Regions from separate parts of the Paenibacillus sp. J31P190 genome, predicted to be linked through region 2. Evidence: a T-box and tRNA genes for the amino acid it is inferred to sense, from the RefSeq annotation. Region 2 holds a T-box; the other holds one or more tRNA genes.
The links. A T-box is a leader RNA that pairs with one kind of tRNA and senses whether it is charged. The one in region 2 lies ahead of AC58U0_RS12800 (valine--tRNA ligase), so its partner is inferred to be a tRNA-Val.

Region 1 (15,622 bases), on a different contig from region 2:
GCTGGGGTTTTTCTTAGTTTGCGATTTTCGTGGAGAATGGCATCAGAGTGACATCACGTTACACAATCAGCAGTTTGCTTCGGGTTTTAGGTACAGCTTGTGGCTCTTGCTGCCAGTATTTGTTCTATTGATTTCAATCCTTTTAAGGTTGAAAACAAGAACTGGCTTCCTCTTGTCGATTGCTTGTGCAATCGTAATTGGCATGAGCTTGCAACAAGTGACTTGGAATGAATGGCTGCATGATATGTGGTTCGGTTACCATTCCAGCTTATTTAACTCGCTGCAAACCAAAGGGCTTTCTAACATGACCGAGCTAATTGCACTTATCGCCCTCGCGGGTGCTTACAGTGGCATTTTAGAAAAGTATCGTATCCTAGAGACTTATATGCAAAAGCTGCTAGGGTCGACGTCCGCTTCACTCCTTTCAGCGACTGTACGAACATCCCTATTTGGCCTTGGGCTTGGACTTGTGTCGTGCACACAAACATTGCCTATTATGATGACGGGGCGGAGTTTACTGCCTTTTTGGGAAGAGCGATTTCCTCGCAGTCAACTTGCCCGTGTTGTGGCTGATTCAAGCCTCATTCTAGCTGCTATGATTCCGTGGAACATGCTTGCCATCGTCTGTGGAACAATAGTAGGCGTACCCGTGCTAGCGTATATTGGCTACGCGCCTTTTCTTTGGGCTTTGCCTGTGTGTACTTTGCTGTGGTCTTTATGTTGGAGAAAAAGTGGAAGTTTAAGTAGAAGAAGAGGAGTGGGATTCGGTGGCTAATACCTATTTTATATCGGACCATCACTTTGGTCATTCATCCATTATTGATTTCGAAGCTCGGCCCTTCGCCGATGCTGACGAAATGACCGCGACGATGATTGCCAAATGGAATGCTGTCGTCAGGCAAGAAGACAAAGTATTTCATCTAGGGGATTTTTCCTTCTTGAATAAAGAGCGAACCAAAGCCATTGTTTCGGAGCTAAATGGTTACAAAATCCTCATCCTAGGCAATCACGATCGGGGAAGGTCGAGAACCTGGTGGCTTGAAGTCGGTTTTGATGAAGTAAGCGAGTACCCGATCATTTATAAGAATTTCTTTTTCCTCTCACATGAGCCGATGTATATGAATAAACAAATGCCCTACGTCAATGTACATGGCCACATTCACAGCCAGAAATACGAGGGGCGTCATTATTTTAATGTGAGTGTGGAGCATTGGGATTATACGCCTGTTTCTTTTGAACAGATTCGGGATTCCGTTGTGGTGAGTGAGGAGCAGTCGTGAAGGTACGGTTTCATCGTACCTTTTTTCTAGTGTCAATCTTTAACTTCACATAACTGCATCCGATGATTATTAAAATCACCCCTGAGATTAAGTAACCAATATCATAGAGCAACCAATTCGGACTAGCAGGTTTAACATGATGTAAGCCTAAGAGTTGATGATCTATTAAACCTTCTAGTAAATTGAAAGCGCCGGCACCAATAATCATTGAACCGATAAAGTTTCGCCAGTTGAAACTAAGACGATCATTTGAAGCATCTTTAAATATCTTAATGCAGGCAAACACTAGCAGCATCGTTACAAATAAATTAAATACACCATCTGAGAACAGCTCAATCCGATGATTATGATGGTCAACGACATGGTGCCACTGCAAAAACTGGTGAAAAAGGATGCCATCAATGGCACCCATAAAGCCTAACCCTAGGATTAGTGCATTGATGAATAGATTCTTTGTTTTTATATCCATATACGATCATATCTCCCATTCAACCTAATGATAGTGCATATGATAGTATTACCTTGGTAAATAAAGGATAAACCTTTGTGTGCAGGGGGTGAAAAACGAAAGAAAGTCCTTACAATGTAAGGACTTTCTTAGTATGACCTGTAGTGGGCTCGAACCACTGACCCCTACCCTGTCAAGATAGTGCTCTCCCAGCTGAGCTAACAAGTCGTTTTTTGAAGACAATTAGTAATATACCAAGGATTTAAGTGATTGTCAACAGATGGTTATCATTCTTATTTACGCCAATTACGGAACAGCTTTTGGAAAAACGGAAGCGTTCCTCGTTTCTTTTTGGACCTGGGAATGTAAGATATGTTCGCCAATGAATCGTGGCCTACGTCTTTTATGGGGAGCAGGGTGGAAAGTTCTTCCTTTGAGACTCCTTGTACTGTCATAGTAGCAGTCAACCTTTCCGGACAATCTGACACTACTGTACCATATTTAGGAGCTTGTTTGATAGTGGGGCTTTCATCTTGGCTTGATTTATGGTAACTTGATGACAGTAGATCTTGGGAGGAACAAGGAAATGACGAAACAACAGCATCGATGGAATTTGCGTTTGAAGAGCAGTAATGTATATTTGGGCACTGTATATTTAGGGGATCCGCTTCCAGAAATCGAAGATGTCATCATGATTGGTGAGAAGAAATATACGATCCTTGAGCTTGGGAGTAACCGTGATGCAAGTGACGTATTTGTTGAAGAAGTGAAAAAGAAATAAGGATTCAAAGTGAAGCGCTATTCTAGTCGGATGATTCCGATGAATGGCGTTTTTTTATGGTTTCATATGCAATGAAAAGAGGCTGCTCTTACAGCCTCCGTGTATGTGTTATGTGATGTTGTATAGAGAAGCAAGGCAATCAACGAACATTTTGTTATATTCTTCGCGGGTATAGTCTTTATTGCAGGTAATGTCTCTTCCTAGGAATTGATACCAAGTGATTTCGGTGGGAATCTTTTTGTATACAAACTTTTCGTTCTGGATGAGGAACGTATCATTCTCGAAATACGGTACATTGTCAAATTGAAGAGCTTTTTCGCCTTTTTGTTCGCTAACTAATGTAGCCAAAAGAATGAGCATGCGATAGGGATCACGGAATATTTCATATTGTTCAGTCAAGGTAAACACTCCTTTATCAGATAACGGACAACGTAATCATACTAGAACTATTTCCAGAATAGAATACTTCCGTGGAAACTGGTGAGGAAATTGAAGGAATATATGATCATTTCGAAGGAAAAAAAGAAAAGACTGATTTTCACTCTAAGGAGGATCGAGTGAATCAGTCTTTTTTGCTTGCTCCTACATCAAAGGATTAGCGTTTGAAGCTGGAAAGTTGTTGCTCAGCTATTTGCACTAATCGCTTCGTGATGTTGCCACCAATGGCACCGGCATCACGTGTTGCCAAATTACCGTTGTAACCATTAGGGGAGAGAGGGACACCAATTTCCTGAGCGACTTCATACTTCAGTTGATCCAATGCTGCCTTTGCTTGTTGTACGACTAAAGTGTTGTTTCTAGCCATTCATAATCATCTCCTTTTTTTTGGTACACCAGTATTATTTGAATGTTCAGTTTATTTATTCATGAAATTTAAAAAAAGTTACAAGTTTTTTTACCGTCTTCCAAACATCAATAAACCCCCAACCAGTAGGTAGGGGGAGAATATATAATTAGGATGATTATTCCTCTTCGGATTCCGTGCTTTCTTCCGCAGCAGCAGCTTCTTGGGTAGCTTCTGCAACTTCTTCAAACACCTCTTCGTTCACCACTTCTTCGGTGGACTCTGGAGCAGTTTCTTCTTCATTTTGTACAACTTCTTCCTCTTGGCTCATATATTGTCACCTCCTTTGATACGTATAGTATCATCATAACGGCTTCTAGCAAGCTAAACAAGTAGGGGAGTGGGGGATTTAATAGATTTAATGTAACCTTAATCGGTTTGTCATTCCATGTGGAATTCGTATAGCAATATAAGTCGTATCCTACGAGAAAATGCTTTGTTTTCGCCTGATAGCACGATTAAGCATGTTTTATTTTTTCTATGAATATACATGAGTCGAAGCAGTAAAAGTTCATGATTTACTAAGTTGAGCTTATGCTTACGAAGTTAGTTTTCTTACGAAAACTCTTAGGAGGAATCCGAATGAATCGCTCGGATGTTATTTTGGAGTTACAACTTGTACCGGAATTGCTTAAACAAGCAGAAGCCATCTATGTGGATGCGGTATCGGAACTGTCCTGGGCAAAGCATCAGCTTCTAGCCAAAGAATGTGAAGTTATTGGGGACGGAATGGTTACAGGGAAAAATGAGCTTCACCGACAAGCGGAGATGTGGCCATACACCAAAGATTTACAGCAGCAAGTTTTGCGGATGGAAGACGCCGTCGAGCATACGAAGGTTGAGTTCCATTTCTACAAGAGGAAGCTAGAGAATCTGCAAATCATTGCGAAACTTATGACGATTTTATAATGAGATAATGAAATGAATCAAGCCTGTAATCGAGAGATTACGGGCTTTTTGCTATAGAACGCTTATGATGAAAAAATTGTTCTTTTAATGCGGTTACAGTGTAATGCAGTTGTGCATCCTAAGGGTAGATTATGTAAAAGCCAAGTATTCGGGAGGATATCGCCAGTATGAAATCAATTAAGATCATCATGACTGCCAGTCTGGGGTTGCTTGTACTTACCGCTTGTCAAAGTGTGAAGAGCACAGTAACGACTGAAGCCGCAGCACCACCTTCAGAGCTGCAAGTTTCACTTATTGGTTCGAGCGGCCAACCCATAGGGACTGCCCATTTAACATCTGTTCAGGATGGAGTTCAAATTGATCTCCAAGTTAGCGGTTTGACACCAGGAAAACATGGCTTACACTTTCACGAAAAAGCAGTCTGTGAAGCCCCCAACTTTGAATCGGCAGGCGCTCACTTCAATCCTTTTAAGAAGGAACACGGCTTTCACAATCCTAAAGGTTTCCATGCAGGGGATCTCCCCAATTTGGTCGTGGATGCACAGGGAAATGGGAAGTTCAATGCCATTACAAAGTCGGCAGTGCTGCTTCTAGACAAGCCTAATTCATTGTTGAAGCAAGGAGGAGCTAGTCTGGTCATCCATGAGAAAGAAGATGATCTGAAGACGGATCCATCCGGTAATTCGGGTAATCGAATTGCATGCGGTGCTGTGAAATAATGGAAGGAGCTGTCTGACAACATGATTAAAACACAGGATCTCAAGCTGCAAATGGATGAACTAACCAAACAAAATGATATGGTACTCATCGAGCTAGAGCAAGTAAAGAAGATGTTGATTAACAGCTCTCAAAGCTCACAAGGAAGCCAAGGGCAGCAACAATTTAATAATAGCAGCAGTGATCAGCAAACCTCTAACTCTAATCAACAAGCGCAGGGTCAAGACCAAGACCAAGATCAGAATCAGAATCAAAGTAAAAGGGCCGGTCAAGGTGACGCGAACGGTCAGCAAGTAACGGACTTAGCCAATGATTTATTGAAAATCAAGGATCTCGTAGAAAAGTTAGAACAAAAAACGTCCCAATATGTTAGCAGTCAGTCCAATGGTACATTAAATGAGAAAGATGCGGTCAATCTTATACTGACTTTAATGAATGGTATGGTAGATTGGGCAAGCGAATTTGTTTCATCCAGAGCATCGTCGAATGGGCAAGTACAATAGTTGTCTATGAAAAGACAAAAGGGCCGCAGAAAGCAGCTCTTTTGTCTTTTTTGTCGAATTCTAACTTAATTCATTAAGTGAACTTAATGAAAGGTTTGTTGATTTTTTAGGCGATTCGACAATATGTCCATATTTACAGATGGCAAAATGACCGATAAAGTAAAGTGTAGACAAAAAGAAAGAGACAAACCTGGATGGGGTGTTGCAATCGTGAGAGAAATCGATATTAATCACGTCATGAGTCAGCTTGGAATTCAGCCATCACAATGGCAAGAGCTGCGAGATCAAGAAGATCAACAAGAGGAAGTTGAACGTAATTGCGTTATCGACACATCGCTGGAAACTTCCTAAATTACTTAATGACTCCCACGCCATCAAGTTTCACCTGGATATTCACGTTAAACTCTAACTCATGATAGAGGGCTTGCCACGCTTTCCATTCTTCTTTTACTGTGCCAAAGTGATGAGCTCTATAATCCAACCCAAAGCCTAACGGATCCACATTTTTTTTTGGAACTTCTTTAGCAAGTTTATGATCGCGGTTTCACCTGTTTTCGCAACGGCTTCTTCATAGGTTTTTACTTTATCGGGGTCAAGTGGCTTCAACGTTTCTTCTATGACACCGCGCAGCTTTATCTTCATATCTACATAGGGTCGTTCATTGGTTGGTGTAAGGACTTTATATTTGGATTTAATACAGTCCACAGAAACAAAAAAAATGGAATCGTTGATGCTTCAATAATGGGATGGATGGGATCTAAACCCCATTCTTTTTTTTTGCGGTAAAAATCGAATAAATATTCCGAAACGATATACCCCGATTCTACCCCCGTTCTACTGAAACTGAGCAGGAGAGAGTTGCCTGGCAATCGCTCATGCAAGATTCTGGTATCTAGGACAGCTTCAGCGGAAGGTTTACCTACTGCAAGCCATGATACGAGTTGTATATCTCTGCGACGATTAAGCCAATCCAGCTTTCATATGAGTGGACTACATGATTCGGTGTTCTAAATCATCGGATGGTCCTAACTTATCAAGAAGCCACTGCTTGTTCCGGCTCGTGAGATCAAAGGATATCCTTCCTTTCCAAGCAAAATTTTCCTCTTAGTTTGTCTCTTTACGTCGGAACCTATCCATTAGCGTTCTTGCCATTTGGTTTAATCAGATGGAGAAGGGGGTATGCTTGGGAATAGAAATGGTTAAGAATGGATGAACTTAGGGAGGGAAGGAATGACCTCATGAAGACACTTGCCATAATTCCGGCTTATAACGAAGAAAAGACAATAGCAGGCGTGGTGGCCTCTATAAAACGAGAGCAGCCTGAAATGGATATTGTTATTGTCAATGATGGTTCCACGGATCGTACCTCAGCGATTGCCCGTGCGTTACAACATGCGGCTGTAATCGATTTACCTGTCAATCTAGGCATTGGAGGCGCCATGCAAACGGGATTCATGTACGCAGCAAGGAATGGCTACGATATCGCTATTCAGATTGACGCAGATGGTCAACATGATCCCGAAGCGTTGACTCAAATCATGGAGCCAATCTTGGCTGGGCATGTTGATTGCTGCATCGGCTCTCGATTTCTGCTGAAGACCGCTTATCGTTCCGCATGGAATCGAAGAATAGGCATTCTCTTTTTCACCTGGATGATTAGTTGGATGATTGGCAAAACCTTCACTGATCCTACATCGGGTTTTAGAGCGGTGAACCGTCCCATCATTGAGCTTTTCGCCCGCTATTACCCGGAGGATTATCCGGAGGTAGAGGCTGTAGTGTTACTGGAACGGCAGCAATTCAGAGTGAAAGAAGTATCAGTTTTAATGCATGCGAGGAAAGCGGGACAATCGTCCATTACCCCAGTAAAATCGCTTTACTATATGGTTAAAGTATCTCTAGCTGTATGTATGACAAGAATTCGTAATGTGAGTTGATGATTCGTGAATGTATATGTTTGGGCAATCTCTTTTTGTTTGGTGTTTATTTTCATTTCCGTAGAGCTTATTCGTAGGCAAAAACTACAGGAGCAGTACGCCATTCTTTGGCTAGTACTAGGATTAATCATGGCATTGTTTAGTGTGTTTCCGAGCTTATTGGATTTGGTTTCGCACAGAATGCATATCTACTACGCACCTTCGTTGCTTTTTCTGGTGGGATTGTTATTCTCACTAGTATTTATCATGCATTTAACGCTTGTCATATCTAAGCTCCACCGCAAACTAACCCGACTTATTCAAGAAGTCGCACTGCTGCAGGAACAATTACGAGGGAAGGGATCTGAATGATACGGATGACGGCTCCGATTCTCATTGTATTCCTAAATGTATGTTTACTGGTGTGTGGTCAAATTGTATGGAAAATAGCTCTCAATCGAACGCCATTAACAGGAATTCAAAATTTAGGCACCGTACTGATGCAGCCTTATATTCTTGTGGGGTGCTTACTTTATGGCATCGCTACGTTGATATGGTTCTATGCTCTTAGCCGATTTGATCTAAGTCGCGTTTATCCGCTCCAATCGATCGCGTATGTACTAGGTGCGTTGTTCGGTTGGTTGGTATTAAAAGAAACGCTTACATCATCGCAATGGGTAGGGCTGCTCTTCTTAGTTGGAGGCGCCTTTCTGTTAGCTAGATAGGTTCGTTCTAATAAGGAGAGTAGGATCTTATGAAACGCGGAGTTTGGCTTGGCTTGTTGCTCCTTATGGCTGCAGCTTTGTATATACGCCTGCACTATGTGCTTGAAGCTGAATACCCACCACTTGAGTGGGATCAATTAGAGTACACGAAGACAGCGATTCAATTGCTCGAAAAAGGCATATTCGCCTATCGCGATACCGTGCCTAACTCACTCGTGACACCCGGATTTCCGCTGCTCTTAGCGGCTGTATTTAGCCTTACAGGTCATGAACAACTGGAGCAGGCACTAATGGTCGTTCGTATCATGAACTGCTTTATTTCGCTGGGAGCGATTGTATTCCTATTTCTGATTGGAAAAAGGCTGTTTAATTCCATGACAGGGCTAATCGCAGGCACTTTTGCCGCGGTATATCCTTCCTACGTCTGGTCAACTTCACTGATCTTGACAGAGGTTCCGTTTTTAACTGTTTTTACGGGGCTGCTCTACATGCAGGTGCGCATCATACAAGATAACAAATGGCGGGATCATCTATGGATGGGGGCTTTACTTGGGCTTTGCGTCCTCATTCGTCCGAATGTACTTCCCCTTGCTGTTGTTCCCTATATGTTTCTCTGGGTAAGAACGAAGAAAATAGACGCAGCCTATGGATTACTAGCAGCTGCGTCTTTTGCCTGTATCATGATGCCTTGGTGGATTCGGAATTGGATGACTTTTCATTCTTTTATTTTTATCGCCAAAGGGGAAGCGGGCAATCCGTTCCTTGGAGGAACGGACCCCTATTTCCGAGGAACAATTGATTGGGACCATATCGATACAGATCATCAGTTCGCTGAAGGTGTGAGACGAATCAAAGAAGGTTTGGCCCAGGAACCGTTGTTATGGATGAAATGGATGACAATAGGAAAATTGCTTGTATTTTTTAAAACGATGTGGGTGGGACCTTATCCCTTTTCCGTACCAGCGTGGTATGCGAATGCACTTACACAGTTGCATACTTTCTTAATTGCTGCAGGCAGCATATCGATGATCATTTTCAGCTTTCGCAAACCTTCAATTCAATATTTAACAGTGGCATTTCTCTTGTTCTTAGGTGTCCATATGGTGTTTATTCCGGTGGATCGCTATGTGTACGGTATGCTTCCATTTCTAATGCTGGGCAGTGCCTATTTGATTTCACAAGTCATCTACATGCTTCATAGCGCTTGGACTACCTCTCTCCAGCAGCGGAGGGGGATTTGAACACGAGCTGCTTCGCGCAGTATTCGATAATCTCGCTTCTACGAACGATCCCGATGAATTTATCGGAATCATCTACGATCGGAACGAAGTTTTGCACTTTGGCCAAATCGATAAGATCGACCATTTCGGCATGAATATGTACCGGTTTATTTTGCACACGCAGAGGAACCTCGGCCAGCACATGGCGGTGAGCATTTTCGAAGCCAACCCCATCTGAATTTTTAAGAAACCACAATAAATCTCCCTCGGTAACCGTACCTACATAATGACCATCATCGGAAAGAATAGGCACAGCCGTATAGCGGTGATATTCCATACGTTCTAATGTTTGACGAAGTGTTGCTTGCAATGTCGTTGTTATAACTTCGGATTTAGGCAAAAGGAAAAAAGCAATATTCATTCATTAACACTCCTTAGAGTTTTCAGTAGGAAAACTTTCTTCGTAAGCATAAGCTGAGTTTTCAGTAGGAAAACTTTTTTAACATGTCTATTGTATCAAACTTTTCGAATAGAATCTAAACCTGTGATGGATGCTAGAAGTGAGGTGAAAGTTATGAATCGAGCATTGACAACAGCAGTCCTAGGAATTGGTACTGCTCAAGTAATGAAATTGCCGCTTTTCTATTTGAAAACGGGAAAGTGGGATTGGTCGCAGCTGACCCAAACAGGAGGGATGCCAAGCTCGCACTCCTCGGGGGTATCAGCGCTTGCAACCTATATAGCGATGAAAAGAGGCCTTTCTGCAATTGATTTTGCCGTGAGCTCGGTTTTCGGAGCGGTCGTCATGTATGATGCAATGGGAATCCGGCGGGCTGCAGGAGAGATTGCGGTTGAAGTGAATGACCTTGATGAGCAAGTCGAGAGATTGGCTAAACAGCATCCGGGTTTGTACCATGCAAGAAGACGTAAAGCACTTAAGGAACGATTAGGTCATTTGCCAAGAGAAGTCGTGGGAGGAGCGCTTCTGGGTATTGCCATAGGTGCTTTTAGTTATATGCTGGAAAACAAGAAATAGTATGATCGGTACATGTGGACAACTTTTCTTGAATGGGATAAGATCAAGAAATGTTCTTAGAAAGGAAGAAGTTCACATGGAAATCATTCGAGTCACAACGAAAGATCAATTAAAAGCCTGTTTTGGAGTAAGGTTCAAAGTGTTCGTTGAAGAACAGCAAGTACCTGAGCACGAGGAAATTGATGAAAAGGATGAATCACCTGAAGCGTGCCATCATTTTCTTATGGTAGATGGTGATCAGCCAGTTGCAGCAGCTCGATGGTATGAATATCAGCCTCATACGGCTAAACTGCAGCGGGTAGCGGTATTGAAAGAATACAGGGGTCGATCCCTGGGTAAACAAATGATTCTTGCCATGGAGCAGCAAGCTCGCGAAGAGCATTGTACATCTGCGATCCTCGACGCACAATGTCAAGCAGAGGGCTTTTATAGCCAACTTGGCTATAAAGTCATCTCGGATGAGCCTTTTTATGATGCTGGCATCCTGCATGTCAGAATGAAAAAACCGCTTTAAAGAAAAGCGGTTTTTTCATTCTGTGAATTTTCTTCAACTAATGGGAAGGTTATGATAAAACGAGTGCCTTTTCCTAGTTCGCTCTCAACTTCCAAGGTCCCTTGGTGATCTTGAACGATTTTGTAGCAAATAGATAAACCAAGTCCGGTACCGGCAGCTTTTGTCGTGAAGAAGGGATGGAAGATTTTCTCCAACTGTTCACTTGGAATGCCTGGGCCGTTATCTGCAATAATTAAAGTCGCGTTCTTCGGATCGCGGCTTAATTGCATGCGGATAATGCCGTTCTCTTCCATGGCTTCGCAAGCATTTTTAATAATATTAAGCAATAACTGTATCATTTTATCTTGGTCCATCCATACAAGGATAGGATCCATCCATTCTTGATAATGAATTTCGTGGCCGAAACGAGTAGCTTCTGATTCCATCAAGGCAATGACCTTGAGTACACACTCATGGAGAGAATCGACCTGGAAATCAATGCGATGGGGTTTTGAGAATTGGAGGAATTCAGCTGTTAAATCACTCATCCGATCAATTTCATCCATGATCATCGCATACCAATTTTCAATATTGTAACCATTTGCCTTGGAGATTTGCAAAAATCCCTTTACCGTTGTCAACGGATTTCGAATTTCATGAGCCATCCCGGAAGCAAGCTCGCCGACGACTCTCAGTTTTTCCGATCGGAGCATATGCTCTTCGCGCTTTAACCATGATTCCCGCTTCTTAATAAATAAGTTATGCTCGGCTAATAAAATAAGATCATCCTTCGTCAAACCCTCTAACGGATAACTAGCAATGCCATACGTAATTTGAATGCCAGTCAATTTAGGGAGTTCAGAATCAAGCTTTAGCTTAAAAGATGTGGTTGAATCATGATCTGGATTTAGCGGCATAACGACAGCGAACTCATCGCCGCCGTATCTTGCTATAAAGAGGGAGTCTTTAAACAAGATTTGCAGGAGGTCAGCCATTTGCTTCAATATGAAATTCCCCGCTTGAAACCCGCGAGTTGTATTCATTGCCTTCAGATCCGTACAATCAATAAGAATAAGGACTAGACTTTGCTTTTGCTGTATGTATTGTTCCAATCTGCGATGTGACTCTTCGTAATTATATAATCCTGTAAGCGAATCCTTTTGCGCATTTAAATATCGATCATCTCTTAGTGAATCTGCTTGTCTATTTTTAGAATAAGCTGCTCGTGTGAATAAGGCTACCGCGGTAAAACCAAGGACGCTATTAAGAGCATACATCCATAGCAAGTTCTTACTGGAAAAACCAATAATGAGATAAACATTGCAAATATAAATGAAAGCATAGGATGCAGCTAAGAACCAAGATTTTTTGCGGTTTTCTTCTTTATAAATATCGAAGGAAAGTGTTAGTATGTACAAGAGAAGAGAAAAATTCGAATGTCCGATGTAATGTAAAAAACCAATGAAAAGTAAGCGAAGCCAAGGGATAGCCGCATGCTGCATTTGAACCCTTAAACTGATGATGTAAAGGACCAATCCTATACCAAGCAAGGGCATGTTTATTGCAGTATGCGAAATAGTTGTGTATAGACAAAAAACAAGAGCATAGACATAAAAAATCCAATTAATAACCACCATATCATCTCCTGAATGTAACTAAACGCCATCACTCATCTTTGAATGGCCTCCGTAGAGCTTTCTCACATTATTGTGACAAGTTCTCTGTCTATGAACTAAATCCCTTCTAACAATAGTAAACAAAATTGAAAAGTACCACGCTTCTTCACAAAAAAAAACCTTAAGGACAATTCATCCATAGGTTTTGATCGTACTATTCTGGAATTTCAATCACTTCATGTTGATGGATGAAAGTCATGCTGCCTGTTTTCCCAACAAAATTCATCATATCATCGCCATAATGCATCAGATAGATTCGCTGTTGTACATAATCAGGCAAGGTAAGCAGTTCTTCCAATGTAGCGTGAATAAACCCGTTTCCGCTTAGTTGACAATCGTGTAGTATAGTGTGACAGTTTCTTTTGTTGACAATTTCTTGAACGAGAAGTTCCTCATTAAATTGGGTATCAGCACTATAGAACGTTCGGCCATTGATAAATAGTGAGTAGTTAAGCTTATGAGGTATGTGAAGTGTGGATATAAATTCAATGGTTAGCCCGGGAAGGATGTTAGCAGTGACATTTTCTTCGATAAGGATGACTTCGAAATAATCCTCAAGATGGTTGAAACCATCTGTGGGATTATACATGCCGCCTTTAAGCGTGTTTTCCCAAAGGACTCTAGCTAACGATTCTGTTAAGAAAAGTTTGGTTTTCTTCTGATTATATTGGTATAACAATCGAAAGGCAATTTCTTCTAATCCGCCCACATGATCAGCATGAATGTGCGAAATGATAATACCATCAATTTGGTCAGGCTCTACACCGAGGTCATGCAGCGATCTAGGCGTTGTTGCCCCGCAGTCGATTAGGATGTTCATTTCATTAGAACGGATTAATGCGCTAGTATTGTAAAATGTTTTGGCAAACGCACTGCCGGTTCCCAACATTTGAATTTGCAAACTCATTCAGCAGCCTCCATTGTTCGACAAAAACCATCTTTTTCTAATGTAGCATGGGAGGTTGCGGAATTTCAACCATTAATTAAAAGGTGTTGATTACTTTATGATTTGGATCCTTAGTAGTATTTTGTTCGTTCTTGTCTGTCTTGCTCTAATAGGTATATCGGTCTATGTGGGCTGGCAGCTCACTCATCCTAAGCGTAAGCCGGTCGATGCCTTGCCTGACGAGTATGGTTTGCATATGGAGAATGTTACATTCCCAAGCCGATCTAGAGATGTTCGATTAGATGGATGGTTTTTGAAGTCTCCTTTTGCTCCAACTGATACTGTTCCAATGACTGTTATTATGTCTCATGGTTATGCAGGAACCCGTCTGGAAAAAGGACTTCCGGCGTTGGCTTTGGCTAAATCCATTGTCGAAGCAGGATATCATGTGCTGATGTTTGATTTTCGGAACTCGGGGAGATCGGAGGGGGAAATAACGACGGTTGGCTTTTTGGAAAAGCAAGATGTACTCGGTGCTATCGACTGGGTTCAAGAGCGTGAGCCAAGTAAAATCAGCTTGATTGGCTTTTCAATGGGCGGCAGTACATCCATCTTAGCAGCAGCAGAAGAGAGGGCTGTGTTAGGGGTCATAACAGATAGCGCTTTTAGTCAACTCAGTCCTTACTTGAGAGACAATTTGCCTGTATGGTCAAATCTCCCGCGGTTTCCTTTTACACCCCTAATTCTACTTATTTTACCTAGATTAATCGGCATCAACCCTCATCGCGTTGACGCGCTTGCCGCGGTAGATCTCATTTATCCTAGACCAATTCTTTTTATTCATAGTCGAGATGATGAGGCTATTCCTTGGTCCAATAGTGAAGGAATGTGGAGCCGCCATCCGGATGTATTTGAACTCTGGGTCACACAAAAAGCGGGGCATGTCGGATCCTATCAGATGCAGCCGGAAGCCTATACAAAGCGTGTTCTGGATTTTTTATCAAAATTTAATAATCATCGCAACTCTTCTTAATCATTGGAGTATAAAGATGCAGACACAAGATTACTAACAAGAGCTAGGAGGTTAGGCAAATGAAAGTTCAACGGATATTAGCGTTGATGCTGATGTTTTTTGTTCTAAGTACGGCTGCAGTGGTGGCTTCATCGATATGGGGGGATTTTAAAGGTAATAATATTGCCCGATTAATCGTTAATGAAGAGACAGTGGAATTCGGGGATTCAGATGTTCCGCCTCTTATTGTTGATGGTAAAACCGTTCTTCCGCTACGCGCAGTAAGCGATGCGCTTCAAGCATTGGTGAAATGGGATAACTCGAATAAGACTGCCTACTTATACAAGCCAAACGTGCACATGTTCTTTACGACTGAGGTGCGTAAAGACTCCGCCATCGTTCCTTTTGGTGTTGTAGAGCGCGGCAAAGAAGCAGACTTTATCGTTTTTGCTCAAGTCGATAATTTGAAAACAAGCATTAATTCTGTACGGGTTTCTGTTGTTTCACCAAGTGGGAAGAGTGTTATTACACCAGTTGTGAAATCAATCTCAGAATCCAAAGAATCGTTTTGGCTGAAAGTACCTTTGTATGGTGTTTCCTTTAATGAGGCTGGTACTTACGTCGTTAAATTTGCTATGAAACAAGATGGTTCTAACGACTACTCAGTCGTATCCGAGAAGCAGATTCAATCCGAGTAGGAAAAGCAAACCCGAAAGTGGTTTGACCTCTTATTATGAAAATGTTAGGATAATTAGGTAACTAATTATTCGACGAAATGAGGTTCTGCCTGTGAGCGATGATAAGCATGATCATGTACACGGCCCGGACTGTGACCACGATCACGAGCAAGGGGAAGATGTTTTTATCGTAACGGACGAGAACGGTGAAGAGCATGAGATGGTGATGGTGTACACCTTCCAATCTCAAGAGCAGGCTTATGCTGTTTTGCTCGATCGTAACGATCCTGAAGCTGACGGTGTTATTTTCCGTGTTGAAGAAGAGGACGACGATGCCTTCCTTGTCAACATTGAAGATGAAGAAGAGTGGGAACGTGTAGTGACTATTTACAATGAGATCGTAGCTCAAGAAGGCGAAGAATAAGAGCTATACATAAGAACCCCCTAGCAGAATAATCTGTTAGGGGGTTTCTGTTTGCATACATTCATTTTCTAGGAT
Region 2 (15,622 bases):
TTCAAACGTGCCGGTGCTGATATCATCTTGACTTATTTTGCCAAAGATATTGCTAGATATTTAAAAAAATAGCTAATTTCCAATAAGAGCCATTCACCTAAGATGCAGAGGCGAGCAGTTTCCGCTGGAAACGATCAGCATGTAGTCTTAGTGCGGATGGTTCTTTTGTCATACTTTTGTCGCAAAACCTAAGCTTACTTCAGTTGTGACAAGGGTATAATTAGGGCATAATGAATGAGAATAGATGGAAACCAATCGGAGAGACTTTGGCTTAGGGCCAAAGATCCCTATATATGGAAGGTGCCTCATGACCTACAACGATAATTTTATTAAAGCATGCCGAAAAGAACAGGTGGATACACTGCCCGTTTGGTATATGCGCCAAGCTGGACGTTACGATCCGGATTATCGCAAAATCAAAGAAAAGTACTCACTGCTCGAAATTTGTCAGCAACCAGAGCTAGCTGCGGAAGTTACGATGATGCCCATTAAAAAGTTGGGTGTTGATGCAGCCATTTTATATTCGGACATTATGAATCCCGTTGCTTCTCTTGGGGTTGATTTTGATATTGTCAAAGATGTCGGTCCTGTGATTCATACACCCGTTCGGACAGCGCAAGATGTTGAGCGCCTGCGTCCTATCGATGTGGAGAAAGATTTATCGCATATTATTCAAACGATCCGTATCTTAGACAAGGAGCTTGAGGTTCCCCTCATCTCATTTGCGGGTGCGCCCTTTACGATTGCGAGCTATTTGATTGAGGGTAGGCCATCCAAAAGCTATATTCGTACGAAGCAGCTAATGTACTCCGAACCAACCGTTTGGTTTTCCTTAATGGAGAAGCTTGGCGATATGGTCATTACATACTTGCGAGCGCATATCGCAGCGGGTGCCAAAGCTGTTCAAGTATTTGATAGCTGGGTTGGCGCGCTTTCTCCTGCAGATTTTCAAATGTATGTACTGCCTACAATGACGAGAATTTTCAAAGAACTTGCGGACTTGAAGGAGCCAAAGATTTATTTCCCAGGCGTGAGTTCAGGGGAGTTACTTCCTTATCTCAAAGATATCCAAGCGGATGTCATTGGTCTAGATTGGCGGATTCCAATTTCTGTAGGCCGCGGGAGAGTTGGCGAACGCTTTGCCGTACAAGGCAACTTGGATCCCTATATTTTAACAGCTCCGATGAGCGTTATTGAGCAACAGGCGAAAGCCATTATTGATGAAGGGATCCAGCAACCAGGCTATATCTTTAACCTTGGCCATGGTCTATTCCCGGAAGCATCGCTTGAGAAGCTAAAGGATTTGACTACATTCATTCATACTTACTCACATTCCGTATTAACGCAGCAAGCAGAAAAGAGTGGTGTTTAGCATGGCAAGTCAGCGTATTGGTGTTTTAGTCATGTCTTATGGTACTCCGGAAAGTTTGGATCAAGTTGAAGCTTATTACACACACATTAGACGTGGGCATCCTCCAACGCCTGAGCAGCTGCATGAACTAACGGCTCGTTATGAGGCAATTGTAGGAGGGTTCTTCCCGCTGCGTGAAAATACGAACAAGCAGGTTAAAGGCTTAGAAGATACACTTCGTCAAGAACATCCAAACCTTGAATTCGTCTGTTACCAGGGTCTGAAGCATGCTCAGCCTTACGTAGAAGACGGTGTGGAGCAAATGGTTAAAGACGGTATTACGGAGGCTGTGGGAGTCGTTCTAGCCCCTCACTACTCCACGATGAGCGTTGGCGGCTATGTCAAAAGAGCGAAAGATAAAGCAGAGGCGCTTGATCTGAAGATTGATTTCGTACTTGACTACCATCTTCATCCTAAATTGGTGGAAGCCCTTAGTGCACGTGTTGACAAAGCTTTGGAGAAATTCTCGGGTGTGAATCGAAATGATGTGCGCGTTATCTTTACTGCGCACAGCTTGCCTGAGAAAATACTTGAAATGAAAGATCCATATCCAGATCAATTGCTTGCCACTTCCAAAGTTATTGCTGAACGTGTAGGGCTGACGAATTGGCAGTTTGGTTGGCAAAGCGCAGGGCAAACGGCGATGCCGTGGCTCGGTCCGGATATCTTGGATGTTTTGCGGAAGATCAATCAAGAAGAAAACGTCAAGAATGTACTCCTATGCCCGATCGGCTTTGTTTCGGATCATCTGGAGGTTCTCTACGACATCGATATTGAAGCACAGGCTCTGGCCAAAGAGCTTGGACTGCATGTGGAACGAACAGAATCACTAAATACAGACCCTCTGTACCTAGAAACATTGAGTGATGTTGTCTACAAGAAATGGAAAGAGGTCACCCGTTTATCATGAGTACGACGATTCCTCACTACATGATTGTTGGCGGGGGGATTACGGGGCTTAGCGCAGCTTTTTACTTAAAGAAAAGGTTGGAGTCTGCGGGAGCCCCTTTTCGTATTTCTGTGGTGGAGAAGTCCCCGACATTTGGCGGGAAAATTCATACCATAGAACGAGAGGGTTTCGTTATTGAAAAAGGGCCGGATTCCTTCCTTGCGCGGAAGCGTCCTATCATTGATCTGGCTTATGATCTTGGGCTAGAACATGAGCTTACGGGTACCAATCCCGGGGCGAAAAAGACCTATATTGTACGTCAAGGCAAGCTGCACCGCATGCCGCCTGGCTTAGTGCTAGGCATACCAACGCAAATGACACCGTTCATGCAGACGGGCCTCATTTCCCCATTAGGTAAAATGCGAGCCGCATTGGATTTGATCCTTCCTAAGCAAGATGTATCGACAGATGAATCTCTTGGGCATTTTCTGGAGCGCCGCTTAGGGAAAGAAGTGCTCCAGCGTATCGTGGAACCGCTTCTAGCGGGGATTTATGCAGGTGATACGTTTAAGCTTAGTTTGAAAGCAACGTTCCCGCAGTTTCGAGCGATGGAGCAGAAGCATCGAAGTTTAATTCTAGGGATGATGGCCAGTCGTAAAAATGTAGGTGAAGAGAGTGCTCACTTACCTTCTGCTGTTCGTAACTCGGTTTTTGTAACGTTTAGGAAGGGACTTCAGACGTTGGTTTCGGGCTTAGAAGACGCCTTGAAGACGGTGGATCTACGAAATGGCGTTGGGGTTGTATCCGTTCGTAAAATGGGACAGCAGCAAGCAGAGGTTGTCTTTGAGGATGGACATAGTGAAATGGTAGATGGCGTAATCCTAACTACGCCTACTTATCAGGCAGCGCAGGTGTTATCCGATTTTCCAGCAGCAAATCAGCTTAAGAAAATTGACTACATTTCCGTGGCGAATGTTATTATGGCTTTCGATCGCAAAGACATCCCTTTTGAACTAGACGCCTCGGGCTTTCTAGTGCCAAAAACCGAGGGCAGGACGATAACTGCGTGTACGTTAACATCTGCTAAATGGCTGCATACAGCCCCAGACGGGAAGGTGCTTCTGCGCTGTTATATCGGTCGTGCAGGCGAGCAAGAGTGGCCGGAGTGGTCGGATGAACAACTAGTTAGCAAAGCACGTCATGATCTGCGGGAATTATTAGGACTAAAGGCGGAACCGCTTTTTGCGGATGTAACTCGCCTCATGCATTCAATGCCACAATATCCTGTCGATCATCTGGAGCAGATTGCACAGTTCCGTGAAGAGCTTGCTGCGGCTATGCCTCAAGTCCTTGTCGTGGGTGCCGGGTTCCATGGAGTGGGTCTCCCTGACTGTATAAGGCAAGGTAAAGAGGCTGCGTGGCAGCTAGCGGACCTGATCCAAAACCAGTCTCGGGAAGCCGTAGAAACAGTCAGTTCGATTTAACGAAGCTTGGCTAGATCTAGTTTGAAATCTGATGGTGAGATCATTAAGATTTGTTTTTCTTCTAGATCACGAATCACCTGCATGAGCGTCACTTTTTGTACGCCGGCCAATTGAGATATTTCATCAAAGTTAAGTACCAGCTTAATCTTAATCGTATTCCCGTTACGCAACCCATGTTTGTTCGCCATTTTGATCAAACTTTTGATGACACGCGTTCTCGCGTCTAAGAAGGTCAAGTCGAATACTTGTTGATTCGTATCGCGCAGTCGACTGCTGAGCTCTTGCATAATGCCCATGGTAATGTCAAAATGAGTGCGTAGCAGATCGAGGAAGCTTTGTCCTGTCAATGTGAGAAGCATGCTGTCCTCCAAAGTTTGGGCTGATGCTGATCGCGGTTTGCCGTCAATCAGCGAAAGTTCACCAAAGCTTTCGCCTGATTTGCAAATGGACAATATTTTTTCCTCACCTGAACTGCTTGTTGTGAAAATTTTGACAGAGCCGCTGAGGACCATATAAAAGACGGAACCGACTTCTTTTTCGGAAAATAGAACGGTACTCCTTGAAAAGGAACGTCTTGTACAAATCTGAGCTAGAGCGTTGAATTGATCTTCATTCAATTGCGAGAATAAAGGTACTTTTTTGATGATATCGATCATATGGGTACCGCCTTTATATGTAGTAAGTCAACTCATTTTATCATAGATAGATTACTGGGGGTATGAAATTATGGAAAATTCGAGTAGAATCGACACGCGCTCTTCGGCCGCCTTTCAAGAAGCTAAGAAGATCATTCCCGGTGGAGTCAACAGTCCAGTTCGCGCCTTCAAGTCGGTTGGTTTAACACCTTTGTTCATGGAGAAGGGCTCAGGTTCTCGCGTAACGGATATTGACGGCAATACCTTTATCGATTATGTAGGATCTTGGGGCCCGTTAATTGTAGGACATGCTCATCCTGTCGTGCTGGAAGCCATTAAAGGAGCGGCAGAAAAAGGGACAAGCTTCGGTGCTCCAACGCTTCTAGAAACGGAAATGGCAAAGCTGGTCATTGAACGGGTGCCGTCCATTGATATGGTTCGGATGGTGAATTCAGGGACAGAAGCGACCATGAGCGCGCTACGGTTAGCCCGTGGATTTACGAAACGCGACAAGATCATGAAATTCGAAGGAAGCTACCATGGTCATGCTGATGCCTTACTGATCAAAGCTGGTTCCGGTGTAGCCACACTAGGCCTTCCAGACAGTCCAGGGGTTCCGAATAGCGTGGCTTCGAATACGATCACCGTGCCTTACAATGATTTGGCTTCCGTTAAATTAGTGTTTGAAAAGTTCGGGGAAGAAATCGCGGCAATAATCGTTGAGCCGATTGCAGGGAATATGGGAGTAGTGCCTCCAGCTGAAGGGTTTTTACAAGGATTGCGATCCATTACTCAGCAATATGGCACCCTGCTAATCTTCGATGAAGTGATGACAGGCTTTCGCGTGCATAAACACTGCGCTCAGGGCTTGTACGGCGTTACACCTGATTTAACATGTCTAGGTAAGGTCATTGGCGGAGGACTCCCTGTTGGCGCTTATGGAGGTCGACTGGACATCATGGAGCAGATTGCTCCTGCAGGTCCAATCTATCAGGCGGGAACCTTATCCGGTAATCCGCTAGCGATGGCAGCAGGCTTCGCAACGTTATCCTTATTGGGCGAGCCCAATGTCTATGAGGAACTGGAACGCAAGTCTGCGAAGCTGGAAGCTGGATTCGCTGCGAATGCCGCTGAATTTGGCGTAGCAAGCACAATTAACCGCGTTGGATCCATGATATGTCCATTCTTCACCGAGCAGGCTGTCACGAATTACGATTCAGCCAAAACGTCTGATCTAGCTAAGTTTAATGCTTATTTCGGCCACTTGCTCGATTTGGGGGTTTCGGTTGCACCTTCGCAATTCGAAGGGATGTTTGTATCTACGGTTCATTCCGATGAAGATATTGCTGCTACAATCGATGCTCATCGTGAAGCATTGAAGCAATTATAAATCTGTGAACATACAAAGACCTGGCCAATGCGGCCAGGTCTTTTGCTGTTTATGTAGAAGATTTAGTTTGTTTTTGTAGTTGGAGCAACAGTAGTAGATGGCGGAGGTGCGCTAATCCCAGTGTTTGTTTGTCCTTGGTTAGGGTTAGGGCTTGTACTCGGTGTAGGCGTCGGGCTCGGCTTTGATGATGTGGAAGCTCCTGGTGAGGAGCTTCCTGTGCCAGTGCCGGAACCTGTGCCGGCATTGCCTGTACCTGTCCCAGAGCCAGTGCCTGTACTCGGAGAAGGACTTGGCTTCGTAGAAGGTGTCGGTGAAGTTTCAGGCTTCGCTGAAGGACTTGGTTTGACAGCTCCATTATCTGATCCTAAAGGAGGATTGGACGTGCCGTTTTTACCAGCTTCCGTGCTGGATTCAGGCTTGGTTGACGTTGTTGACTTCGGTGTAGCTGTTGCTTTAGGCGGGTTTGCTTTTTTGTTCGCTTGTTCTTTCAAGAATTCAGGGTGGTCATAAGCACCGCCTGGATCAATTGTCTTAAGTCCTTCCCAAACATTCTTGACTTTTACTTGGTCAGGATGATCAAAAACTAGGAAAGCAGAAGGTAAGCGACGCTCCCCATAACGACTGGAGGGCTTCGTGATCAGCTCATCGTTGTATACCATCTCGGAGGATGCTCCGCCATCTAAGAAGCCAGCGTTAATGACGCCATCTGCGAGAAACATATCCTGTACCTCTTTGAGAGTCGCACCTACACTGTGCGTTTGTCGGCCGTCGATCACGATGAAGATAACCGTTCCGTCGGCTTTTTGTCCCACAGCTGTACGAGGTGCGCGTCCCCAGCCTCCGTCTCCGCTAGTAATGAGCGGTTTTCCGTTAGCAATAACTCGCGGATAGAACGATACGGCGTCAGTGACACCAAGTTTAAGCAGCTCGTCAATCGTATATTTGCCGATAATGAGTGTGCCTTCTTTAGTGAATCCAACGATATGTTGAGGAACGCTGCCTTCTTGGTCAGTATAAAGAATTTCTCCGCCGGACATAATAGCACCAATTGGAGCAAATCCGTTTCCAAGTCCGTCTGGATCGTTGAAGCCTCCGCCATTTACGCCGGCAACAGCGCCAGTACGCTCTACCATGGATGTAATTCTTTCCCCTTCACCTTGCTTTGCGGGGACAACCACACGAATCGTTCGCGGGTCATAAACATACATTTTCTTGCCCTTCCAAAACTGACCAGAAATATCTTCGACTTTCACAAGACTTTCTGTAGAACGATTTTTATTGAATTGAACTGCCCGCAAATCTTGTTTTTCAACAGAGTTGATTTCGGTCAAATTTTGCATTTCGAGAACCAACTGATCTCTGCGCTCAGCACCAACGAAAATCCAAGCCCAGTCACGATGCTGCGTCGTAATAACGGTTTTAGCCAAATACTCGCGGATATATGCCCCAGGCGGGGTTAGAAATAAGAAACTTGAACTCAGAAAAGCACAAACAGCTATAACGAGAAAAGTGCGTTTCAGCCAACTATAATTCCGAAAATGCTCTAATATTGAACTACCCAAGGTTGTTCCTCTCCTGCTCTATTATTCTATTTTGGTATTAGATATTTTGATAAGAAATGTCGAAAAAAAACAATACAAGATTTATATTATCATATTTTTGCATGCAATTGTTAATGGTAATTGTTAAAATAAAGTGTACATAATCCCTATTTTCTTAAGGAGTCTTGAATTCTATGAAACGATATTACTTTTTCGATTTTCCAATAGATTTAATGGCCGTTGTTTTTGTCTTTCTAGTTATTTTGCTCGTAATCTATTTATCTTTTCGTAAAGGAACACTTAAATGACAGAGTGGAAGCGCAGCGGTGAATGGTTGGAGCTCCCGATTCCAAATCCGTTATGGAAACCTCTTAAACCGGGGGCAATAGAAGAATTAGCAGCTATACTGCCTGTTCCTAGAAAGTATTTTCTTCGACTAGCCTCCCAAGGTCTTATTCGGATTCAGGATGACAAAGTTCGACTTCATGCTTTTCCTGAAGAGAAGGCAGCTTTCAGACCCGAACCTTATGATCTTGGCATTTTGTATGAGGACGACTTTTGTCTTGTCGTTAATAAACCGGCAGGCATGTCCGTACATCCGGCTGAAGCAGGGCAAAGCGGTACGTTGGCTTCTGCGGTAGCCTTCTATTTTGAGTCGACTGGCCAGACTTGTGGAGTTCGGCATATACATCGTTTAGATCAAGATACGACCGGAGCTGTACTTTATGCCAAAAATGAGTGGGCGCATGCGCTTCTTGATGAAGCAATGCGTGATAAACGGATTGATAGACGCTATGTAGCGCTAGCTGAGGGCGTATTCCGAACAAAGCAAGGATCAATAGATGAACCTATCGGTAAAGATCGCTATATTTCAGGCAAGCGAAGAGTTTCACCAAGCGGTGATCAAGCGGTAACGCATTATCGGGTCTTAGAGCAAATGAAGAAAGCAGCTTTCGTGGAACTTACGCTAGAAACAGGGAGAACCCATCAAATTCGGGTCCATCTCAGTCATTTAGGTCACCCACTCGTAGGGGATTTCCTATATGGGGGTTCATCGCGTTTATTTCATCGACAAGCCCTGCATGGGGAGAGGCTTTCGTTCGATCACCCTGTTACTCAAAAGCACGTGATCGTGCATGCTCCTCTGCCGCAAGATTTCAAGCTTTTGCTAGAAGAAGTTTCAGCCCCGTAAAAATGTAGTCATGCCTAGCCCTTCCCACCCATATACTTTTAGAGACAAACAAGTAAATGGCCAAACAATCCGAATGCTGTCCAGCATCTGGATTTGATGGAAGGGAGGATTAATTCGGTGTCTGAACAACAACCAGGTTTAAGGTTCGATATCTATGAACGCGTTCATTTGCAAGAAGATTTGGCGGGGATACAAGAATTAAATGATGTAGAATTGCTTCCTCATATTCAGGTAATTACTTTGGATGATCAGGCAATCCTAAAAGGGAATTTGCTGCTCACGGGCAATTATTTCAGTGAAGAAAGGGATTCACCCAGATCACTAGAGCATCTGATTCCAGTTGAGATCACCTTACCTTTAAATCGCATTCATCGTGTGGAAGATATTCAGGTCGAAATTGAAAATTTTGATATTGATCTTTTATCAGCGCGAAGTCTGAACGTTACAGGTGTGCTTTCCCTACAAGGCGTCGAAATTGTTTCGGCTCCGCTGGAGAGCTGGCGGGAAGAAGAGGAAGTTACTTTCGTTCATGAGGTTAACATCCCAAGTTTCGAGCCGCCTATGCCCTATCAGCCACAGCCTTTACAGGAACTACCGGCAATTCCAACCATACGAGAACCTGTAAATGTAGCGTCTTATGCTGCAGTTCCTCCAAATGTGGCTCCTTTTCAAGATGAGGTTGGTTCTGACGATGGTGTAGTTGTTGTGGAGATTGAACAAACCGAATTAAAGGTGGCACCCCATCAAGAAAACACGGTGGTTACGGAAGATAAGAAAGAACTTAAAGTCGCCTTTGGCAAAAAGGCGGATGAGGCTGTGGACATCAACCCGTACGGTATTAAATCGCTTCTTTCTAAGGCAGGCTCGTATCTTACCGATAAGAGGAATGCAGAAGCAGAAGCGCAAGCTGCGCTTGCGGAAGAGACGCGAATAGATGCTGTGGAGTGGAAGCGGCTCTTTCTACAAAGCAACACAGGATCGCAAGAGTTTAGGAAACTAAAATTGTGCATTGTTCAAAAAGAAGATACGTTGGAATCCATTGCCAAACGATATCAACTCAACCCGCGTGAGCTTCAACTTCTGAACCGTATGAGCGATCAAGAAATTTCAGTTGGGCAGGTTATTTATCTGCCTAGATAAATAACAGGTACATAGGCAAGAGCCTTTGGCTGCTTATAGCGGCTGGGGGCTCTTTTTCATTTTCGTAACATCTTTCGGAATCAAGCATAATTTATGTATAAACGGTAATACTGGAATGATATATTGACTCTATTTCAAATGTTCGATATCATATGATGTAAACCATTTTGAGTAATATTGGAAACGTTGATAGGGAGTAGTAGGCGGTAAGCCCTTCAGAGAGTGGAACTGGTAGCGCTGAAAGGTTCCATAGGAAGCAACCGAACGAAGTCGCCCTGGAGTTGTGAATGTGAGTGTATGCGCCCGTTTATGCGGTGAGCAGCATTAGCATTCGCCGGCCGCAGCCGTTATCTGTTTGAGAGCCACGCGCTTCTATTGAAGCTGCGCGGAATGAAGGTGGTACCACGGAAGCAAGCCTTTCGTCCTTTGCGGGCGGAGGGCTTTTTTTGTTTGAATGGACGCCGATGTGAGAGGACTTACAGGCCTTATAAGCCTGTTTAACAGAGATAATAGTAATGGAGGTAATCTTATGACAGAAGCTAATGAGACTAAAGAACAATTGCAAATGCCTACTACGTACGATCCTAAAGAAGCTGAGCGAAAGTGGTATGATTACTGGATTAAAAATGAATTTTTCAAAGCGGGCACCCGCCCTGATGCAGAAACCTACACCATTGTGATTCCGCCTCCGAACGTAACAGGTATGCTGCATATCGGGCATGCGCTTGATTTTACACTGCAGGATATTTTAATTCGTACTAAACGAATGCAGGGTTATGACGCACTTTGGCTGCCTGGATCTGATCACGCGGGTATTGCTACCCAAACTAGGGTAGAGCAAAAGCTCCGCGAGCAAGGACAATCACGCTATGATCTTGGACGCGAGAAGTTCTTGGAGAAGGTGTGGGAGTGGAAAGAGCTATATGCGAATACAATTCGTGAGCAATGGGCTAAAATGGGCTTCTCGCTGGACTATTCGCGTGAGCGATTCACCTTGGATGAGGGTCTTTCACAAGCTGTTCGTGAAGTATTCGTAAGTCTTTATGAGAAAGGCCTCATCTATCGCGGGAAATATATTATTAACTGGGATCCAGCGGCTCGTACAGCGCTATCTGACATTGAAGTAGAATATAAAGAGGTGCAAGGCGCCCTTTATCATTTAGAATACAAAACGACGGACGGAACAGGTTCAATCGTTGTTGCCACTACACGTCCTGAGACGATGCTCGGCGATACAGCGGTTGCTGTTCATCCGAAGGATGAGCGCTATCAGCATCTCATCGGCAAAACGCTGCTACTTCCTATCGTGAATCGCGAGATACCGATCATTGCGGATGAGTATGTTGAAAAAGAGTTCGGAAGCGGCGCCGTCAAAATTACACCGGCCCATGATCCGAACGACTTCGAAGTCGGGAAGCGTCACGACCTGCCGCAAGTTCTGGTAATGGACGAAACCGGCACGATGAACGCAAATGCGGGTCCATACCAGGGAATGGATCGGTTTGAATGCCGCAAGCAAATTGTTGCTGATTTGAAAGAGCAAGGCGTTCTTATCAAAATTGAGGAACACATGCATCAAGTAGGCCATAGCGAACGCAGCGGCGCCGTGATTGAGCCTTATTTATCAACGCAATGGTTTGTGAAAATGCAGCCGCTTGCTGAGAAAGCGATTGATACGCAAAAATCAGGCAATGGCGTTAATTTCGTACCGGATCGCTTCGAGAAAACGTACTTGAACTGGATTGAAAATGTTCGTGACTGGTGTATTTCTCGTCAATTGTGGTGGGGACATAGGATTCCAGCATGGCACTGTGCAGATTGTAGTCAAATCACGGTAACACGTGAGGACGCTACGGCTTGTTCTCATTGCCAAAGCACGAATTTGAATCAAGATAATGACGTACTTGATACATGGTTCAGCTCGGCATTGTGGCCTTTTTCAACATTAGGCTGGCCTAATGAAACAGAGGATTTGAAGCGTTTCTACCCGACGAATGTGCTTGTAACGGGCTATGATATCATTTATTTCTGGGTATCTCGCATGATCTTTACGGGGCTGGAATTTACGCAGCAAATTCCGTTTAAAGATGTTTTGATGCATGGTCTTGTACGGGATTCTGAAGGTCGCAAAATGTCAAAATCACTTGGTAATGGTGTCGATCCGCTTGAAGTCATCGAGAAGTATGGCGCTGACGCTATGCGCTATATGATTTCGACTAGCAGCACACCGGGGCAAGATCTACGTTTCCGTTGGGAACGTGTAGAGCAGGCGCGGAATTTTGCCAATAAGATCTGGAATGCATCTCGCTTTGCTTTAATGAATCTCGAAGGTGTAAACGCAGCAGATATTGATCTAACGGGTCAACTGGGTACGGCAGACCGCTGGATTCTGCACCGTCTGAACGAAACTGTTCGTGACGTGACTCGTCTAATAGACAGCTATGAATTCGGTGAAACTGGCCGATTACTGTACAATTTCATCTGGGATGATCTCTGTGATTGGTACATTGAGTTCAGTAAGTTAAGCTTATACGGGACAGATACAGCTGCGAAGAGTAAAACGCAGTCCGTACTTGCGTATGTACTTGACCATACCCAACGTTTGATTCATCCATTCATGCCGTTCATTTCGGAAGAGATCTGGCAGCATCTTCCGCATGTGGGTGAGACGATTACATTAGCATCTTGGCCAGTAGAGAATAAGGCTTTCGAATCGCCTGATGCTGTTCGTGAGATGGAACTGTTGATGGACGTTATTCGTTCGGTTCGTAATATTCGGTCCGAAGTGAATGTGCCGATGAGTAAGAAAGTTGAACTGCTTGTAAAGCCAGCTAGCAGCGAAACACTGAGTATTCTCCGCAGCAATGAAGAATACCTGAAGCGTTTCTGTAACACTTCCCTCCTCCAAATCGACGCAGAAATGGCAGCACCAGAGAAAGCCATGACAGCTATCATTACAGGAGCTGAGCTTTTCTTGCCGCTGGCTGGTCTTATCGACATTGCGCAAGAACTCACGCGCTTGGATAAAGAATTACAATCTTTGCATGGTGAAGTAGAGCGTATCGAGAAGAAACTGGGCAATGAAGGCTTTGTGGCCAAGGCACCAGCCAAGGTCATCGAGGAAGAAAAAGCAAAGCTTGCTGATTATGCCGATAAGCGAGACAAAGTGATTGCGCGTTTAGCGGAGTTAAAAGGATAATTGTAGTAAAACAAACGATTGCCTAGTTACGAAAACAAGCTGATTCATATAGTAAATGAGGATGAAATCGATGGATAAAATCAAAGATACCCCTTCGGCTGAATTCCAGACAGCGCAAGAAGCCATTGCTTGGATTGTCAGCCGGATGGAGAAGCTCGGTATGAAACCGGGACTTCAACGAATGCAGATGTTAATGGAGAAACTAGGTCACCCCGAACGTAGGCTGAAGTTCATTCATGTGGCTGGGACGAATGGCAAAGGCTCTACATGTGCCTATCTATCTTCTGTTTTGCAGGCTTGCGGTTATGACGTGGGTACATTCACGTCTCCTTATTTGGAGAAGTATACGAATCGTATCCAAGTGAACGGAGCCGACATTCCGGACGACGTGCTGCTCAGACTGGTGAATGAAATGAAGCCAATCGTTGACGAAATTGCAGAAACTGAGGTCGGACCTCCGTCTATGTTCGAAATTTCGACTGCGCTCGCGATTATGCATTTTGGCAAAGTGGCATATCCCGATTACGTAGTATGGGAAACAGGTCTCGGGGGAAGGCTGGATAGCACGAATATTGTGAATCCCGTCGTAACCATCATTACGAATGTAGGCCATGACCATATGGAAATCTTGGGTGATACACTCGAATTAGTTGCAGCTGAGAAAGCGGGTATTATTAAAGCGGGTGTGCCCGTCATTACCGCTGCCCAGCCCCATGAGGTTTGGAGTGTGATCGATCAAATTGCCAAGGAGAAAAAAGCGACACTCTATACACTTGGCGGACAATTCAATTTCACGAATGTGAGAAGCGAGCTAGATAGCCAAACTTTTGATTTTAGCGGGCCGTTTCGAAATATTCATGGTGTGCCGATTACGTTAAACGGAGAGCACCAATTGAAGAACGCAGCAGTAGCCGTAATGACGCTTGAAGTTCTTCGTCAATATTATGCCTGCATCGTTGATGATGAAGATCTGTTCAAAGGACTCAAGGAGACACGTTGGCCGGGCAGACTTGAGATGGTTTCGAGCGAACCTCGTATATTACTCGATGGCGCTCACAATCCAGAAGGGGCCGCTACGCTGGCTGCCGCGCTCCAAAGTGTATATACTTACCGTAAGCTTCATATGATGGTAGGAATGCTTTCTACAAAGAATCATCCAGGCTACCTGAGGCATATACTACCATTGGTGGATACTCTTATAATTACGGAACCCGATTTTCATAAAAAAGGCGACGCTTCTATGATCGCTGAGATTGCAAGAGAGCTGCTGCGCGAGATGAACCGTGAGGTAGATATCATTGTCGAGCGAGATTGGAAGCGAGCCTTAGAAACACTAACAAGTAGAACTGAGCAGGATGATCTGGCGGTCGTATCCGGCACGCTGTATTTAATCTCTGATGTTCGTTCTTGGATTACCTATCAAACCGATTCTGAAAAAGGATGGTGAGAACGGCGTGAGTCAAGCAGAACACGTACATTTTATTGGCATCGGCGGATACGGCATGAGTGCCATTGCCAAAGTCATGCTGGAAATGGGATACCGGATATCTGGTTCCGATCTGGCACAGCAAGAGCTTACAGAAAAGCTGAAAGCGAAGGGTGCGCAAGTTTTCATCGGACATGAAGCTAGGAATGTGTCAGGGGCCGATTTGGTTGTGTATTCAACCGCTTTAGCCAAAGACAATGTAGAAATGCAAGCTGCGGAAGAATTGAATATTCCGATTATTCATCGCTCACAAATGCTTGCTCGGCTCATGAATGAACGCAAAGGCATTGCGGTAGCTGGAGCCCACGGCAAAACAACAACATCATCAATGATTGCTTTAGTCATGGAGATTTGCGGAATTGATCCGACCTATATCATTGGTGGCGAGATCATGAATGTAGGCAGTAATGCCAAAGCTGGCAAGGGCGAATTCGTCGTGGCAGAAGCGGACGAGAGTGATGGAACCTTCCTTCAATATCACCCAACTCTCGCACTTGTGAACAATATCGAAGCGGATCACTTGGAGAATTACAATGGTGATTTCGAGAATTTGAAGAAAGCTTATAAGCAATTCCTCAGTCAAGTTAGACCTGGCGGGAGAGCTATTGTTTGTCATGATGATGCGTTCTTACGTGAAATGATTCCGCAAATTCAAAGCGAAGTTATTACGTATGGCATAGATACTGAGGCTGATTATGTCGCAAGCGATATTACGTTAGGCGACCGTAAGGTTACGTTTACTGTACAGTTCAAAGGGGCTACACTCGGTCAGGTTAGCTTGTCCGTACCAGGTAAACATAACGTATATAATGCCTTAGCGACGCTTATCACCTGTCTGGAAGCAGGGCTTTCTTTCGAGCAAATTGCAGAAGCTATTCAGGAATTCCGAGGGGCAAAGCGTAGGTTCCAAGTGCTGGGAGAAGTTGCAAACATGTTGGTTATTGATGACTACGCGCATCATCCTACGGAGATTCAAGCAACGATTTCCGCAGCCAAAGCAACAGGGAAACGCATCATAGCTGTATTCCAACCCCAACGCTATACACGAACCTATTATTTATTTGAACAGTTTAGCCGTTCATTCGATGAAGCTGATGAGGTTATTATTACCGATATTTACTCACCTGCCGGCGAGCAGCGAATTGAGGGAATAGATTCAGTTAAACTGGTTGAATTGATCCGCAGCAACAGCAACCCGAATGTTCAACATATTGCAACTCGGGATGAGGTACTCACTTATTTGATTCAGCATGTG

Region 1: it has a tRNA-Val gene. The T-box ahead of AC58U0_RS12800 (valine--tRNA ligase) is inferred to sense a tRNA for this amino acid. The anticodon was not compared.

The regions. Positions count from the first base shown of each region.
Region 1 is NZ_JCAUAS010000009.1:248,162-263,783, forward strand. It holds gene AC58U0_RS18175 (Na+/H+ antiporter NhaC family protein) at 1-775, shown strand, start outside; gene AC58U0_RS18180 (metallophosphoesterase) at 768-1,280, shown strand; gene AC58U0_RS18185 (DUF2243 domain-containing protein) at 1,291-1,749, opposite strand; tRNA gene AC58U0_RS18190 (tRNA-Val) at 1,884-1,956, opposite strand; gene AC58U0_RS18195 (hypothetical protein) at 2,315-2,509, shown strand; gene AC58U0_RS18200 (hypothetical protein) at 2,618-2,908, opposite strand; gene AC58U0_RS18205 (alpha/beta-type small acid-soluble spore protein) at 3,105-3,314, opposite strand; gene AC58U0_RS18210 (hypothetical protein) at 3,472-3,624, opposite strand; gene AC58U0_RS18215 (hypothetical protein) at 3,936-4,262, shown strand; gene AC58U0_RS18220 (superoxide dismutase family protein) at 4,430-4,981, shown strand; gene AC58U0_RS18225 (hypothetical protein) at 5,003-5,482, shown strand; gene AC58U0_RS18230 (hypothetical protein) at 5,606-5,833, shown strand; partial or broken gene AC58U0_RS18235 (Ger(x)C family spore germination C-terminal domain-containing protein) at 5,835-6,187, opposite strand; gene AC58U0_RS18240 (Ger(x)C family spore germination protein) at 6,127-6,456, opposite strand; gene AC58U0_RS18245 (glycosyltransferase family 2 protein) at 6,721-7,419, shown strand; gene AC58U0_RS18250 (DUF2304 domain-containing protein) at 7,426-7,770, shown strand; gene AC58U0_RS18255 (EamA family transporter) at 7,767-8,123, shown strand; gene AC58U0_RS18260 (ArnT family glycosyltransferase) at 8,153-9,364, shown strand; gene AC58U0_RS18265 (CBS domain-containing protein) at 9,333-9,764, opposite strand; gene AC58U0_RS18270 (divergent PAP2 family protein) at 9,918-10,379, shown strand; gene AC58U0_RS18275 (GNAT family N-acetyltransferase) at 10,456-10,893, shown strand; gene AC58U0_RS18280 (ATP-binding protein) at 10,890-12,506, opposite strand; gene AC58U0_RS18285 (MBL fold metallo-hydrolase) at 12,703-13,455, opposite strand; gene AC58U0_RS18290 (alpha/beta hydrolase) at 13,553-14,467, shown strand; gene AC58U0_RS18295 (stalk domain-containing protein) at 14,527-15,144, shown strand; gene AC58U0_RS18300 (DUF1292 domain-containing protein) at 15,236-15,547, shown strand; gene AC58U0_RS18305 (DUF1885 family protein) at 15,609-15,622, opposite strand, start outside.
Region 2 is NZ_JCAUAS010000005.1:260,237-275,858, reverse strand. It holds gene hemB (porphobilinogen synthase) at 1-72, shown strand, start outside; gene hemE (uroporphyrinogen decarboxylase) at 308-1,372, shown strand; gene hemH (ferrochelatase) at 1,374-2,321, shown strand; gene hemG (protoporphyrinogen oxidase) at 2,318-3,784, shown strand; gene AC58U0_RS12825 (Crp/Fnr family transcriptional regulator) at 3,781-4,440, opposite strand; gene hemL (glutamate-1-semialdehyde 2,1-aminomutase) at 4,511-5,809, shown strand; gene AC58U0_RS12815 (phosphodiester glycosidase family protein) at 5,872-7,371, opposite strand; gene AC58U0_RS12810 (RluA family pseudouridine synthase) at 7,655-8,542, shown strand; gene AC58U0_RS12805 (LysM peptidoglycan-binding domain-containing protein) at 8,660-9,682, shown strand; T-box leader at 9,860-10,112, shown strand; gene AC58U0_RS12800 (valine--tRNA ligase) at 10,212-12,881, shown strand; gene AC58U0_RS12795 (bifunctional folylpolyglutamate synthase/dihydrofolate synthase) at 12,943-14,328, shown strand; gene murC (UDP-N-acetylmuramate--L-alanine ligase) at 14,336-15,622, shown strand, end outside.